DNA from 2 places in the Aromatoleum bremense genome. Region 2 is predicted to be linked to the other one. Evidence: riboswitches for the same ligand, from Rfam matches in the RefSeq annotation. Region 2 holds a riboswitch; the other holds the start of a gene.
The links. Region 2 has a riboswitch for S-adenosylhomocysteine ahead of ahcY (adenosylhomocysteinase). Riboswitches for the same ligand answer to the same signal wherever they lie in the genome.
Positions count from the first base shown of each region.

Region 1: linked by a shared signal. The riboswitch ahead of metH (methionine synthase) and the one ahead of ahcY (adenosylhomocysteinase) in region 2 are both predicted to bind S-adenosylhomocysteine.

Region 1 is NZ_CP059467.1:2,040,785-2,048,165, reverse strand. Features, by position in the region: gene pbN1_RS09580 (ferredoxin reductase family protein) at 1-1,006, shown strand, start outside; gene pbN1_RS09575 (formate/nitrite transporter family protein) at 1,135-1,959, opposite strand; gene metH (methionine synthase) at 2,077-5,847, opposite strand; S-adenosyl-L-homocysteine riboswitch at 5,935-6,016, opposite strand; gene pbN1_RS09565 (NfeD family protein) at 6,161-6,604, shown strand; gene pbN1_RS09560 (SPFH domain-containing protein) at 6,618-7,381, shown strand, end outside.
Region 2 is NZ_CP059467.1:2,595,785-2,603,165, reverse strand. Features, by position in the region: gene pbN1_RS12305 (class I SAM-dependent DNA methyltransferase) at 1-62, opposite strand, end outside; gene pbN1_RS12300 (iron transporter) at 330-878, shown strand; gene pbN1_RS12295 (carbohydrate porin) at 880-2,367, shown strand; gene pbN1_RS12290 (cupredoxin domain-containing protein) at 2,446-2,784, shown strand; gene pbN1_RS12285 (FTR1 family iron permease) at 2,805-3,617, shown strand; gene pbN1_RS12280 (4Fe-4S binding protein) at 3,620-5,005, shown strand; gene infA (translation initiation factor IF-1) at 5,081-5,341, opposite strand; gene pbN1_RS12270 (cold-shock protein) at 5,490-5,696, opposite strand; S-adenosyl-L-homocysteine riboswitch at 6,014-6,086, shown strand; gene ahcY (adenosylhomocysteinase) at 6,161-7,381, shown strand, end outside.

The DNA.
Region 1 (7,381 bases), 560 kb from region 2:
CGGCGAAGCCGGCCGCGGGGCTGACGACAACGTCTCGGGCGTGCTCGATACGCTCCGGGATGCCGGGGAGGAGCTCGGCGAATTCGCGATCTACCTCGTTCTCGCGATGATCATCCTCGCGCTATGGAAGCGCTTTCCGTACAAATTCTGGCGACACATTCACCGCGCGATGCCGGTGCTGTATCTGATGCTCGCATTCCATGCCGCCGTGCTGGCGCCGACGGCTTACTGGAGCGAGCCGGCCGGGTTGCTGCTTGCAGTGGCATTATCGGCCGGCACGGTTGCCGCCGTCTGGTCCCTGGCCGGGCGCATCGGCCGCGGTCGGCAGGCGCGTGGCATCGTGACCGCGGTGTCATCGCCTGCGGCGGAGGTGACCGAAGTGGTGTGTCGCCTCGACGGGAATTGGCGCGGACACCAGGCGGGGCAGTTCGCGTTCGTGACCTTCAATCGCATCGAGGGCGCGCATCCCTTCACGATCGCCAGCGCCGACCAGGGCGACCGCAGCGTGGGGTTCCAGATCAAGGCGCTGGGTGACTACACGCGTGAGCTCTCGCGCCGCATCGCAGTCGGCCAGGCCGTCACCGTCGAGGGCCCGTATGGGCGCTTCGAACTGGCGCGTCAGGACCGCAAGGCGAGGCAGATCTGGGTCGCCGGGGGAATCGGCATCACGCCTTTCCTCGCCTGGCTCGACGCGCTTCGGGCAAGTCCCGCCGCAGCGCCGCTCGCCGACCTGCACTACTGCACCCGCGCCGGCGCGGACGATCCTTTCGTCGGGCGACTGGAAACGCTGTGCCAAGACCTGCCATCGGTCACACTGCATGTTCACGATACCGCTCGGCATGGCGCGCTGACTGCGGAAAGGCTGGCGACCTTGCATGATTGCCGACAGCGCGCCGAAGTGTGGTTCTGCGGCCCGCGGGCGTTTGCCGAGCAGCTTCGGAGCGGTCTCGCGCGGGCGTGGCGCGGGCGCTTGCGCTTCCATCAGGAAGCATTCGACATGCGTTGAAGCGCGCGCGAAGCGGCTCACTGACTGCGGAATGCTTCGCGCCTTGGCCCCAGCGAGGCGCGATGCCGCCCGGCCGCAATGCGAGCCGCTCAAGCGGGAGCGCGCTGCGCTTTTCCGCACTACGCGGGCTACGACGACGGGCCATCCCGCGGCGAGCCGTTCCTCAGATAGGCGAGCCAGTACACACCGGCGACGAGCAGCGTGCCGCCGAGGATGTTGCCGGCGGTGACCGCCGCCAGGTTGCGGGCGGCGCCCGGCATCGACACGCTACCCTGCCCGTCCAGCGCGAGGCCGAACGGCAGGAAAAACCAGTTGGCGATCGAATGTTCGAAGCCGATCGCGACGAAGGCGCTGATCGGCAGCAGGATCGCGAGGAACTTGTCGGTCACGCTGTGACCGCCCATCGCGAGCCAGACCGCAAGGCACACCAGTGTGTTGCACAGGATGCCGCGCACGAACGCCTCGCGCAGCGGCAGGTCCGCCTTCGTTCGGGCGATCTGCAGCGCGGTCTCGCCGACCGTGCCGCCGCCGAGCGCAGCGCTGTCGGCCCAGACGACGAGCAGCACCGTACCGAGACAGCCGACGACGTTACCGAGATAAGCGAGGCACCAGTTCCTCAACACGTCGCGCGCGCTGATCATGCCGCTCGCCCACGCCATCGCGAGGAGGTTGTTGCCGGTGAAGAGTTCCGCGCCGCCGATCACGACGAGGACCAGACCGAGGCAGAAACTCAGACCGCCGAGCAAGCGCGTGACACCGAAGCCGAGGTTGCTGCCGGTCACGACGATCGTGAAGAAGAGCGCGCCGAGCGAAATGAACGCGCCGGCGAGCACCGCGAGCACGAGAATTGTCAGCGCGTCCGCGCGGGCCTTCACGACCCCGAGCGCCTCGACCCGTCGCGCGATCTCGCGCGGTTGGTAGGCGTCGCCGAACAGCAAATGTTCTTTCGTCATCTGTAATGCACCTGTCGAGGTGAAAACATGCGATGCGGGCGATGCCGGCCGGATGCGGGGTTCGCTAAAACATCCCGGACGCGTTCGTTCTCGCCGCAGCCGGCTGTGACACGGGACTCACAGCAGCGGCGCGAGCCAGCGCGCGGCGGCGTCGACCGTCATGCCGGTGCGCTGCGCCCAGTCCTCGAGCTGGTCGCGACCGATCTTCGGGATCGCGAAATAACGGGCGTCCGGGTGCGCGAAATAGAAGCCGCTGACGGAGGCCGCCGGACTCATCGCGAAGGATTCGGTCAGCGCCATGCCGGCGTTCCTCGGCGCATCGAGCAGCTCGAACAGTGCGGCCTTGACGGTGTGGTCCGGGCACGCCGGGTAGCCCGGCGCCGGGCGGATGCCGCGATATTGCTCGCGGATCAGCGCGTCGTTGTCGAGCGCCTCGTCGGCGGCATAGCCCCAGAACTCCCTGCGCACGCGCGCATGCAGCCACTCGGCGCAGGCTTCGGCGAGCCGGTCGGCGAGGCTTTTGAGCATGATCGCGTGATAGTCGTCGTGCACGGCGTGGAAGTCGGCGAGCCTCTTCTCGATGCCGATGCCGGCGGTGACCGCGAACGCGCCGGCGTAATCGGCAACGCCCGAATCCTTCGGCGCGACAAAATCCGCGAGGCAGTAATGCGGCTTGTCCGCCGGGCGTTCGTGCTGCTGGCGCAGGCCGTGCCACATCATCAGCGCCGCCGAGCGCGTCTCGTCACCGTAGAACGCGATGTCGTCGCCGAGGCTGTTCGCCGGGAACAGGCCGAACACGGCGCGCACCTGCAACCAGCTTTCGGCGATGACGCGCTCGAGCAGCGCCCGGCCATCGGCAAACACGCTGCGCGCGGTCTCGCCGACGAGCTCGTCGTCGAGGATCTTCGGGTAGCTGCCGGCGAGGTCCCAGGTCTGGAAGAACGGCCCCCAGTCGATGAACGGGACAAGCTCGGCGAGCGGCACGTCGAGTGCGTGCACGCCGAACGTGTTCGGCTTCGGCGGCAGATAGCCCGCACCCGCCTTCGCTTCGCGGACTTCGCCGGGCTCGTCGCCCGCCGCGGCCGGAACGGCTGCCCAGTCGGTGCGAAACGCGTTCGCGCGCGCCGCTTCCAGGCTCACAAGCTGCACACCCTTCTTGTTCGCGTGCTGCGCGCGGATCTTGTCGTAGTCGGCGGCGAGCTGCGTCTTGAAGTCCGCGGCGCCACCTTCGGACAGCAGCGCGGTGACGACGCCGACCGCGCGCGACGCGTCCGGCACATACACGACCGGGCCGTTGTAGTGCGGCGCGATCTTGATCGCGGTGTGCGCGCGGCTCGTCGTAGCACCCCCGATCAGGAGCGGCAACGGCATGCCGTCGGCGAAGCCCTGGCGCTGCATTTCGGCGGCGACGTGGCTCATCTCCTCGAGCGACGGCGTGATCAGCCCCGACAGGCCGATCGCCTGGGCGCCGTGCTCGCGCGCGGCGTTCAGGATCTTCTCCGCCGGCACCATCACGCCGAGGTCGATGATTTCGTAGCCGTTGCAACCGAGCACGACGCCGACGATGTTCTTGCCGATGTCGTGCACGTCGCCCTTGACGGTCGCGACAACGATGCGGCCTTTCGACGTCGCGCCGGTCCTGAGCTTCTCGGCTTCGATGTACGGGATCAGGTGCGCGACCGCCTGCTTCATCACGCGCGCGGATTTCACGACCTGCGGCAGGAACATCTTGCCGGCGCCGAAGAGGTCGCCGACGACGTTCATGCCGGCCATCAGCGGGCCTTCGATGACCGACAACGGCGGGCGGCCTTCGGCTTCGAGCTTCGCGCGCACTTCCTCGGTGTCGGCGACGACGAAGTCGGTGATGCCTTTGACGAGCGCGTGCGACAGCCGCTCCTCGACCGGCAGCGCGCGCCACGCGAGGTCCGGCCCGGCGTTCTTCGCCCGGCCTTCCTTGACGCTCTGCGCCGCCTCGACGAGCGCCTCGCCGGCGCCCGCATGCCTGTTCAGCACGACGTCCTCGACCTTGTCGCGCAGCACCGGATCCAGGTCGTCATAGACGCCCAGCTGCCCGGCGTTGACGATGCCCATCGACAGGCCGGCACGGATCGCGTGGTACAGGAACACCGTGTGGATCGCCTCGCGCACCGCGTCGTTGCCGCGGAAGCTGAAACTGACGTTCGACACGCCGCCGGACGTCTTGGCAAAAGGCAGGTTCGCCTTGATCCACGCGACCGCGTTGATGAAATCGACGGCGTAGTTGTCGTGCTCCTCGATGCCGGTCGCGATGGCGAAGATGTTCGGATCGAAGATGATGTCTTCGGGCGGAAAGCCGATGCCGGTGAGCAGTTCGTACGCGCGGGCGCAGATGCCCGTCTTGCGCTCGAACGTGTCGGCCTGGCCCCGCTCGTCGAAGGCCATGACGATGACCGCGGCGCCGTACTGGCGGCACAGCCGCGCCTGGCGCAGGAACTCGGCTTCGCCCTCCTTCATCGAAATCGAATTGACGACGCCCTTGCCCTGGATGCACTTCAGGCCCGCCTCGATGACGCTCCACTTCGACGAGTCGAGCATGATCGGCACGCGCGAAATGTCCGGCTCGGACGCGATGAGCTTGAGGAAGCGCTCCATCGCCGCCAGCGAGTCGAGCATCGCCTCGTCCATGTTGATGTCGATGACCTGCGCGCCGTTGTCGACCTGCTGGCGTGCGACCGCGAGCGCGTCGTCGAAGCGGCCTTCGAGGATCATCCGCGCGAAGGCTTTCGAACCGGTGACGTTGGTGCGCTCGCCGACGTTCACGAACAGGCTGTCGGCGCCGACGTTGAAGGGCTCGAGGCCGGACAGGCGCAGCTTCTTCTCGAGCACCGGCACCGCGCGCGGCGCGAGACCGGAAACGATGTCGGCGATCGCCTTGATGTGCGCCGGCGTCGTGCCGCAGCAGCCGCCGACGATGTTGACGAGCCCCGATTGGGCCCATTCGCGGATGTCGCGCGCGAGATGTTCCGGCGTCTCGTCGTAGCCGGTCGGCGACAGCGGATTCGGCAGGCCGGCGTTCGGGTGCGCCGAGACGTGCGTGTCGCAGAGGTTCGACAGTTCCTCGACGTACTGGCGCAGTTCCTTCGCGCCGAGCGCGCAGTTCAGGCCGAACGAGATCGGCCGCGCGTGCGCGAGCGAGTTCCAGAACGCTTCCGCGGTCTGGCCCGACAGCGTGCGCCCCGACGCGTCGGTGATCGTGCCGGAGATCATCACCGGCACGCGGTTGCCCCCTTCGCAGACGAGTTCCGCGAACAGCTTCTCGACGGCGAAGATCGCCGCCTTTGCGTTCAGGGTGTCGAAGATCGTCTCGATCAGCAGCAGGTCCGCACCGCCTTCGAGCAGACCGCGCGCCGAGTCGTAATAGTCGTCGACGAGCGCTTCGAACGTGACGTTGCGAAAGCCCGGATCATTGACGTCGGGCGAGATCGACAGCGTGCGCGACGTCGGCCCGAGCACGCCGGCGCAGAAGCGCGGCTTTTCGGGGTTCTGCGCCGTGTACTTGTCGCACAGCTCGCGCACCAACCGCGCGCCGGCGACGTTGATCTCGTACGCGCAATCGCCAAGACCGTATTCGGCCTGCGACACGCGGGTGCCGTTGAAGGTGTTCGTTTCGATGATGTCCGCGCCGGCGTCGAGATAGGCGCGATGGATGCCGGCAACGACGTCCGGGCGCGTCAGCACCAGCAGGTCGTTGTTGCCCTTCAGGTCCTTCGGGTGGTCGCGGAACCTTTCGCCGCGATAATCCGGTTCGCCGAGCTTGTGCTGCTGGATCATCGTGCCCATCGCCCCGTCGAGGATCAGGATGCGGCGGGAAAGAAGATCGCGGAGTTCTTCGGTACGGTCGGCTTGCATGGTTCTACCTCGCTCGTGCGGTTCAGGCACCGGGCAGAAGCCGCAAAAAGCGCGCAAAAGCAAACGGCGCGGCAAACCCCGGTGGGTGGTTTGCGAGCGCCGTTGTTCGGTTGCTGAGCCTGGCCCCGGCAGTCACAGCCCGTCGCGGGTCGCAGCGCTCCTCAGCAAGGGAGTAATTTTAGGGAATTTGCCGCGGCGTGCCAAGGCAGCTCATGAGCGGATGCCACCTGACCGGTGGCCACGTCGTCGATCCGGATCACGCCGGCGCACATGCCCGCCACATCCCGTTACAATCGCCGCAAAGGAGGGCGCCATGAATATCGAATGGTGGCAGTGGGCGGTCGCAGGCATCGTGCTGATTCTCGCCGAACTGGCGATCCCGTCCTTCTTCGTGATCTGGTTCGGCGTCGCCGCCCTCGTGATGGCGCTCGTCGTGCTCGCCGCGCCGGCGCTCACGCTTACGACCCAGCTCGCGCTGTGGACCGCGCTCTCGCTCGCGATGGTCGCGCTGTGGTTCCGCGTGTTCAAGCCCGGCTTTCACAAGACCCGCATCGGCACCTCCGCCGGCGAGGTCATCGGCGAGGTCGGCCTGCTCGTCGGCGCGGTTGCGCCGTTCCAGCGCGGCCGGGTGCGCTTCCAGCGCCCGGTGCTGGGCGCCGAGGAATGGGTATGCCTCGCCGAGAGCGAGATTCCCGCCGGCGAGCGCGTGCGCGTCGTCGCGGTCGAAGGCAGTTTCCTGAAAGTCGTCAAAGCCTGAGCAAGGGGGTTCCATGAGCGAAGGGTTCATCGTCGTCGTCGCAGTCCTGATCTTCGTCGTCGTCACGCTCGCGAAAGGCGTGCGCATCCTGCCGCAGGGCGAGGAATGGATCGTCGAGCGCCTCGGCAAGTACCACGGCACGCTGAAACCCGGCCTCAACGTCATCATTCCTTACCTCGACAAGGTGGCCTACAAGCTCGTCACCAAGGACATCATCCTCGACGTGCAGGAGCAGGAGGTCATCACGCGCGACAACGCGGTGATCCTCACCAACGCGATTGCGTTCATCAAGGTCACCGACCCGGTCAAGGCGGTGTATGGCGTCACGGACTTCGCCGAGGCGATCCGCAACCTGATCATGACGACGCTGCGCTCGATCGTCGGCGAAATGGAGCTCGACGCCGCGCTGTCGTCGCGCGACAAGATCAAGGCGCGGCTGCGCGAGAGCATCGCCGACGAAGCCGTCGACTGGGGCCTCACCGTCAAGTCGGTCGAGATCCAGGACATCAAGCCATCCGCATCGATGCAGCGCGCGATGGAACTGCAGGCCGCCGCCGAGCGCGAGAGGAAAGCCGCGGTGACCAAGGCCGAAGGCGCGAAGCAGGCCGCGATCCTCGAAGCCGAGGCGCGCCTCGAATCGGCGAAACGCGACGCCGACGCCCAAGTGATGCTCGCCGAAGCTTCCGCCGAAGCGATCCGCCGCGTCGCCGCCGCGATCGGCGACCAGCCCGGGCCGATGATGTACATACTCGGCGAGAAATACATCGCCGCGATCGA
Region 2 (7,381 bases):
GCCGCATCGAAGGGCTGCTGAGCCAGTTCCGAGATGGCTTGTTCGATTTCTACTGCATTCATGAAGCATCTTGCCTATGTGGCGTCAGGGCGGTAGCGCTTGGTGGGAGATTATCGACGATGCCAAGGCTGAAGGGATCGACTTCGAAATCAGCACATTGATCCTCGATCGACGCCTGGACGACGTCCGCCGGCTCTGGCATATGCGTTCGACAAGGACAAAATCTCGATTTCGCTATTGCGAACTCTTCTCATTCTTCTTATCATTCTCGCACGTTCCAACTCATGCACGCCGCACCCTGCCCACTGCAATTTTCGAAAGGATTCCCGATGTACCGTTTCCCGCTTCGCCCCCTCGCCGTCGCCGCGCTGGTCAGCCTGTCGTTCGCCGCCCACGCCCTGGAATATCCCATCGGCGCGCCGCAACACCGCAACGGCATGGAAATCGCGGCCGTCTATCTCCAGCCCGTCGAGATGGAGCCGGAAGGCATGATGAAGAAAGCCTCGGAGTCCGACATCCACATCGAGGCCGACATCCGCGCGCTGGCAAGCAACCCGAACGGCTTCGAGGAAGGCAGCTGGATTCCGTACCTGACGGTCAAGTTCGAGATCGCGAAGGTCGGCAGCGACTGGAAGCAGTCGGGCGAGTTCATGCCGATGGTGGCGAGCGACGGCCCGCATTACGGCGACAACATCAAGCTCGCAGGCCCGGGCAAGTACAAGGTCAAATACACGATCCTGCCGCCGGGCGCCGCCCACCACGGCAGTCACTTCGGCCGCCACACCGACCGTGCAACCGGGGTGCGGCCGTGGTTCAAGGAGTTCGAGGTCGAGAACGAGTTCACCTACGTCGGCGTCGGCAAGAAGGGCGGCTACTGAAATGGCGCTGACCCGATTTGCCCGGACCGCCATCGCGCTCGCGGTGCTGGGCGCAACCGGTGCGGGCCACGCCGCGCCCGGCCAGGACAAGGTGCTTGCCGAACTCAAGCGCCTCGCCGAACGGATCGAGAAACTCGAACAGCGCAACAGCGAACTCGAAGCCCGGCTCGCGGCGACAGCCAAACCCGCTCCGGCCCTCGCGCAGCGCGTCGAAGCGCTGGAACAGGCGAACCAGGATCTCGCCGCGAGCCTCGGCAGCGACCGCCTCAGCGAGCGTGAACCCGAGCTCGCGATCCGGCTCAAGGCGATCGAGGAACGGACCAACGCGATGGGCGCGCCATCGCGCCAGGCGGAAGCCCTCGATGGCATCGCCATCGAAGGCAGCGTCGCCACCGTCGCGCAGCGGATCGACGGCGACGCGCGCGAAGACGGCAGGCACGAATCGCAACTGTCATGGCGCGGCGACCTCGGCATCACGCTGCCGGCCGGCGACATCGGTCAGGGCCAGGGCGAGTTCTACACGCAGTTGCGGATGGGCCAGGGCGACAGCTTCACCGGACTGAAGCCGACTTTCACCGGCGCGTTCAACAGCCTCGCGTTCCAGGCCGGTGGCGGCTCGGAGGAAACCTACGCGATCGTCGCGCAGGCCTGGTACCAGCTGACGACGCCGCTCGGCGATCGCGGCGCGAATTCGCCGCACAGCCTGCAGCTGACGGTGGGCAAGATGGACCCGTTCGTGTTCTTCGACCAGAACGCGATCGCCGACAACGAAGCCGAGAAGTTCCTCAACAACGTCTTCGTGCATAACCCGATGCTCGACTCGGGCGGCGCGGTCGGCGCCGACAGCTACGGCTTCACGCCCGGCCTGCGCCTCGCGTACCGCAATGAAAGCGGCGCGCCCGACTGGTGGCAGGCGTCGATCGCGGCGTTCGGCGCCGGCGAAGGCGCGCGCTTCGGCCGCAGCTTCGACAAGCCGTTCGTCATCGGCCAGCTGGAGTACGGGCGCAAGAGCCACGGCTTCGACGGCACGTACCGCCTGTATGCGTGGCGCAACGGCCAGTACGAAGGCTTCGATGCGACGACTCGCAGCGCCACCGGCTGGGGCGCGAGCGTCGACCAGCGCGTGCATGAGGACGTGACGCTGTTCGCGCGCTACGGTCAGTCGAGCAGCGGCAAGGCCGCGTTCGACCGCGCCGTGACGATCGGCACCGAGATCGCCGGCAACGCCTGGGGACGCGGCGCCGACAGCGTCGGGCTCGCGTGGGGCTGGCTGCGCGCGAGCGACGAGTTCCGCGACGCCGCCCCGCTGCTCGACGATTTCGGCTTCGCCGCGCGCGGCGCCGAGCAGGTTGCCGAGCTGTATTACCGCTGGCACCTGAACGACCAGCTGTCGCTGACGCCGGACCTGCAATACGTGCGTCGTGCCGCCGCCGACCCGGACGCGAAAGCGATCACCGTCGTCGGCCTGCGCGGGCTGTATGCGTTCTAGACCTGCACGCCCCTCCTGCCCCGCCCGGCTCCCCGCCGCGCGGGGTTTTCGTCATTTTCAGCACAGGAATTCCCGATCGTGATTGTTCCGCGCCTGCTCGCCCGTGTACTGGGCATCCTGGCCCTGACGGCGTCGAGCGCCGTGCAAGCCGAATTGCCGACGTTCGAAGTCGTGGCCGAAAACGGCCGCTTCACGCCCGACACGATAACGGTGCCGGCCAACACCCGCTTTCGCTTGCAGCTCACGAACCGCAACGCCGGCCCCGAGGAGTTCGAGACGACGAGCCCGTTCAAGGAACTCGTCGTCGCGCCGGGCGTGACGCGCAGCACCATCTTTCCGCCGCTGAAGCCCGGCACCTACCCGTTCTTCGGCGAGTTCCACCCCGACACGGCAAAAGGCCGGTTTGTCGCCCAGTAACCGGACGCTCAGGAAACATCATGGGTAATTCACTCTTCATCGTGTGGCGCGAGAGCGTCGAAGCGATCCTGGTGATCAGCATCCTCTACGCGTGGATTCACGCCCGCGGCGACGGCCGCATCGGCGTCCATCACCTGTGGGCGGGCGTGGCCGGCGGGCTGCTGCTCGCCGGCGTGCTCGCGCTGGCGATGCTCGGGCTGCAGAGCCAGCTCGCCGGCGACGCGCTGGAGGCGTTCCAGGCCGCCATCGTCATCGTCGCCGCCGGCCTGATCACGCACATGGTGTTGTGGATGCGCGCGCACGGCCGGCACCTGAAGCGCGAGCTCGAAGCGGGACTGACGAAAGCCGCCGACGCCGCGGGCGGGGTGTCGGTCGCGCTGCTCGCGGCGATCGCGGTCGGCCGCGAAGGGGCCGAAACCGTGCTGTTCCTGTACGGCCTCGGCGTCGAGCAGTCCGGCGAGGCGCTGAACCGCATGCTCGCCGGCGCCGGCCTCGGCTTCGTGCTGGCGCTGGCGACGGCGTGGCTGATCCAGCGCGGCTCGCACTGGCTGCCGAGCCGGGTGTTCTTCCGCGCGACCGAGATCGTGCTGTGCCTGCTTGCCGCTGCGCTGCTTGTCTCGGGTGTCGAACGGCTGATCAACATGGAATGGCTGCCGCCGCTGCTCGAGCCGGTGTGGGACAGCTCCGCGCTGCTCGCCGACGGCAGCACCGCCGGCGGCATCGCCGCGGCATTCGCCGGCTACCGCGCGCAACCGTCGCTGACCGTGCTGATCGCGTGGTTCGGCTACTGGGCGCTGTTCGCATGGTTCGGCCGCCCGCCGCGGAGAACCTGACCATGACGAGCTGCAGGCTGCCCGCAATGCGCCCGCCGCGGCTCGCCCGCCTCGGCGACCTGATGCGCCGTCACCGCAGCTGGATCGTCGGGGTCCAGTGGGCAGTGCTCGTCGCCTACGTTTTCCTCGTCGTCACGCCGGCTTTCCTGCCGTTGCCAGAGTCCGGCGCGCACCTGTGGGACAACCTCACGCTGTTCGCGCAGTTCGTGTTCTGGGGCATCTGGTGGCCATTCGTGCTGGTGTCGATGATGCTGATGGGGCGCGTGTGGTGCGGCGTGCTGTGCCCGGAAGGCTTCGTCGCCGAGCAGGTGTCGCGCGTCGGCCTCGGCCGTCCCGTGCCGCACTGGATCAAGTGGGGCGGCTGGCCGTTCGTCGCGTTCCTCGCGACGACGGTGTATGGACAGCTCGTCAGCGTGTATGAATACCCCAAAGCCGTGCTGCTCGTGCTCGGCGGCTCGACCGTCGCAGCCGCTGCGGTCGGCCTCGTGTATGGCCGCGGCAAGCGCGTGTGGTGCCGCCACCTGTGCCCGGTCGGCGGCGTGTTCGGCCTGCTCGCGCGGCTCGCGCCGGTGCATTTCCGCACCGACCGCGAAGCGTGGCAGGCGCATCCGGCAAAGCGGGTGATCCCGGTCAATTGCGCGCCGCTGGTCGACATCCGCCGTATGGAAAGCGCCGCCGCGTGCCACATGTGCGGGCGCTGCAGCGGTCATCGCGACGCGGTGCAGTTGGTCGGCCGCCTGCCCGGCGCCGAAGTCGCGAGCCTGCGCAGCGAGGAAACCGACGTCTGGGAAGCGCGCTTGCTGGTGTTCGGCGTCATCGGCACCGCGATCGGCGCATTCCAGTGGTCGGCGTCGCCGTGGTTCGTGCAGGCCAAGCTCGCCGCCGCCGAATGGCTCGTCGAGCGCGACGCCTTCGCGCTGCTCGACAGCGACATCCCGTGGTGGCTGCTGACGCATTACCCCGAAGCAAACGACGTGTTCACGTGGCTCGACGGCCTGATGATTCTCGGCTACATCGGCACGACGGCGCTCGTCATCGGCGGCTGGATCACGCTATGGCTGCGTGCCGCCGGGTGGCTCATCGGCGAGGCGGCGGCGCATCGGCGGCTCGCCTACGCGCTGATTCCGCTCGGCGGCGTCGGCGTGTTCCTCGGCCTGTCGGCGCTGACCGTCACACTGCTGTCGGCCGAAGGAGTCGTGCTCGCGAGCCTGCCGCTGGTGCGCGGACTGCTGCTCGCCGCTGCGGCCGGCGCGAGCCTCGTGCTCGGTGCGCTGCACGTGCGGCGAGCGGCATCGTCCGGCGCACGCCGGGTCGCTGCGCTGCTCGCTTTTTGCGCTGCAGCCGCAGGCGCGGTCGCGCCGTGGGTGACGATGTTCTTTATCTGGTAAGACGTGGAGTGGGGGATGACGGCAGTCCCTCGCCCCGACGCATTCAGGCGGCCAGGCCCTGAATGCCGGACGCGATCAGCGTCTGCGCCGCTGCTGTGGACCGAGAGGCCCGCGGCCTTCGATGTGGCGGAAAGTGATGCGCCCCTTGCTCAGATCGTAGGGGGAGAGTTCGAGGGAAACCTTGTCGCCGCACAGAATGCGGATATGGTGCTTGCGCATCTTGCCCGCGGAATAGGCGACGAGGTTGTGGCCGTTGTCGAGGGTGACGCGGAAACGGGAGTCGGGCAGGACTTCAACTACCATCCCGCTCATTTCGATCAGTTCTTCCTTGGCGATGACGATGTCTCCAGAAGGAAAGCAGAAAGGGAAAAGTCCGGCATGCGCCGTGATTTTTCCCTCGGGGAGGCGTTCTTGAAGGAATGCCGGGGTCCCGGCCCCGCGGGGCCGAGGGCATGGCATTGCTGCCATGCCGCGCCGGGAATGCTCAGTCAGCCGGACGGATGTTCGACGCCTGCTGGCCTTTCGGGCCGGAGGTGACGTCGAAGCTGACGCGCTGGCCTTCCGCCAGGGTCTTGAAACCCTGTCCCTGAATCGCGGAGAAGTGCGCGAAAAGATCGTCGCCACCGCTTTCCGGGGTGATGAAACCGAAGCCTTTGGAGTCGTTAAACCACTTTACGGTACCTGTTGCCATGTCTTGAATATCCTGAAAAATGAAGGGACGTGCCCTGGGGTGAGGGCGAAGCTCAAGACGGCAGGGTGATGAGGGAGAGATACCGCAGAAAAGCAGATACTGAACCGGACAACAACGGTGCTACTTGAAGATCGCTGCGGTGCACTGTGGACTGGATCGTCGGGTTTTGCAAACGGAACGTACATTCTTACATCTGCGCACTTTCGGATGGACGCCTGTCGCATCTCCGGTTCTCGCTGCTCCGGGTCCGCCCAAAGAGCGGCGGCTGCAAATCGAAGCGGTGCTCCACGCGCCGTCGCGGACAGTTATAATCCCGCCCTGCCGAGGAGCGCTGCGAGACTTTCTTTCGTCCCAGGCTCGGCTCATTTTCCGCAACTGCGCTCACCTTAACCCGTGCCGGGCACGGGGTGACAAGGTGAGCTCACCGCAGCACCCCTTCCCGGCCACACGTTCAAGGAACTCACATGAACTCTGTGGCTGAAAACTTCACTGATTACGTCGTCGCCGACCTCGCGCTCGCCGGCTGGGGCCGCAAGGAAATCCGCATCGCCGAGACCGAGATGCCCGGCCTGATGGCGATCCGCGAGGAGTTCGCTGTCGTGCAGCCGCTCAAGGGTGCACGCATCACCGGGTCGCTGCACATGACGATCCAGACCGCGGTGCTGATCGAGACGCTGACTGCGCTCGGCGCCGAAGTGCGCTGGGCGTCGTGCAACATCTTCTCGACGCAGGACCACGCCGCGGCCGCGATCGCCGCGTCCGGTGTGCCGGTGTTCGCGGTCAAGGGCGAGTCGCTCGCCGACTACTGGGATTACACGCACCGGATCTTCGAGTGGCGGGACGGCGGCTACTCGAACATGATCCTCGACGACGGCGGTGACGCGACGCTGCTGCTGCACTTGGGCGCCCGCGCCGAGAAGGACGCTTCGGTGCTCGCGAAGCCCGGTTCGGAAGAGGAGCGCGTGCTGTTCGCCGCGATCCGCGCGAAGCTCGCGAGCGATCCGACGTGGTACTCGGTGCGGCTTGCCGCGATCCGGGGCGTCACCGAGGAGACGACGACCGGCGTGCATCGCCTGTACCAGATGCACGAGCGCGGCGAGCTGCGGTTCCCGGCGATCAACGTCAACGATTCGGTGACGAAGTCGAAGTTCGACAACCTGTACGGCTGCCGCGAGTCGCTCGTCGACGGCATCAAGCGCGCGACCGACGTGATGGTCGCCGGCAAAGTCGCGGTGGTGTGCGGCTACGGCGACGTCGGCAAGGGCTCGGCGCAGGCGCTGCGCGCGCTGTCGGCCCAAGTGTGGGTCACCGAGATCGACCCGATCTGCGCGCTGCAGGCGGCGATGGAAGGCTACCGCGTCGTGACGATGGACTACGCCGCCGAACATGCCGACATCTTCGTCACCTGCACCGGCAACTACCACGTGATCACGCACGACCACATGGCGAGGATGAAGGACCAGGCGATCGTCTGCAACATCGGCCACTTCGACAACGAGATCGACGTCGCGTCGATCGAAGGTTACGAGTGGGAAGAGATCAAGCCGCAGGTCGATCACGTCATCTTCCCGGACGGAAAACGGATCATCCTGCTCGCGAAGGGCCGCCTCGTTAACCTCGGCTGCGCGACCGGCCACCCGAGCTACGTGATGTCCTCCTCGTTCGCGAACCAGACGATCGCGCAG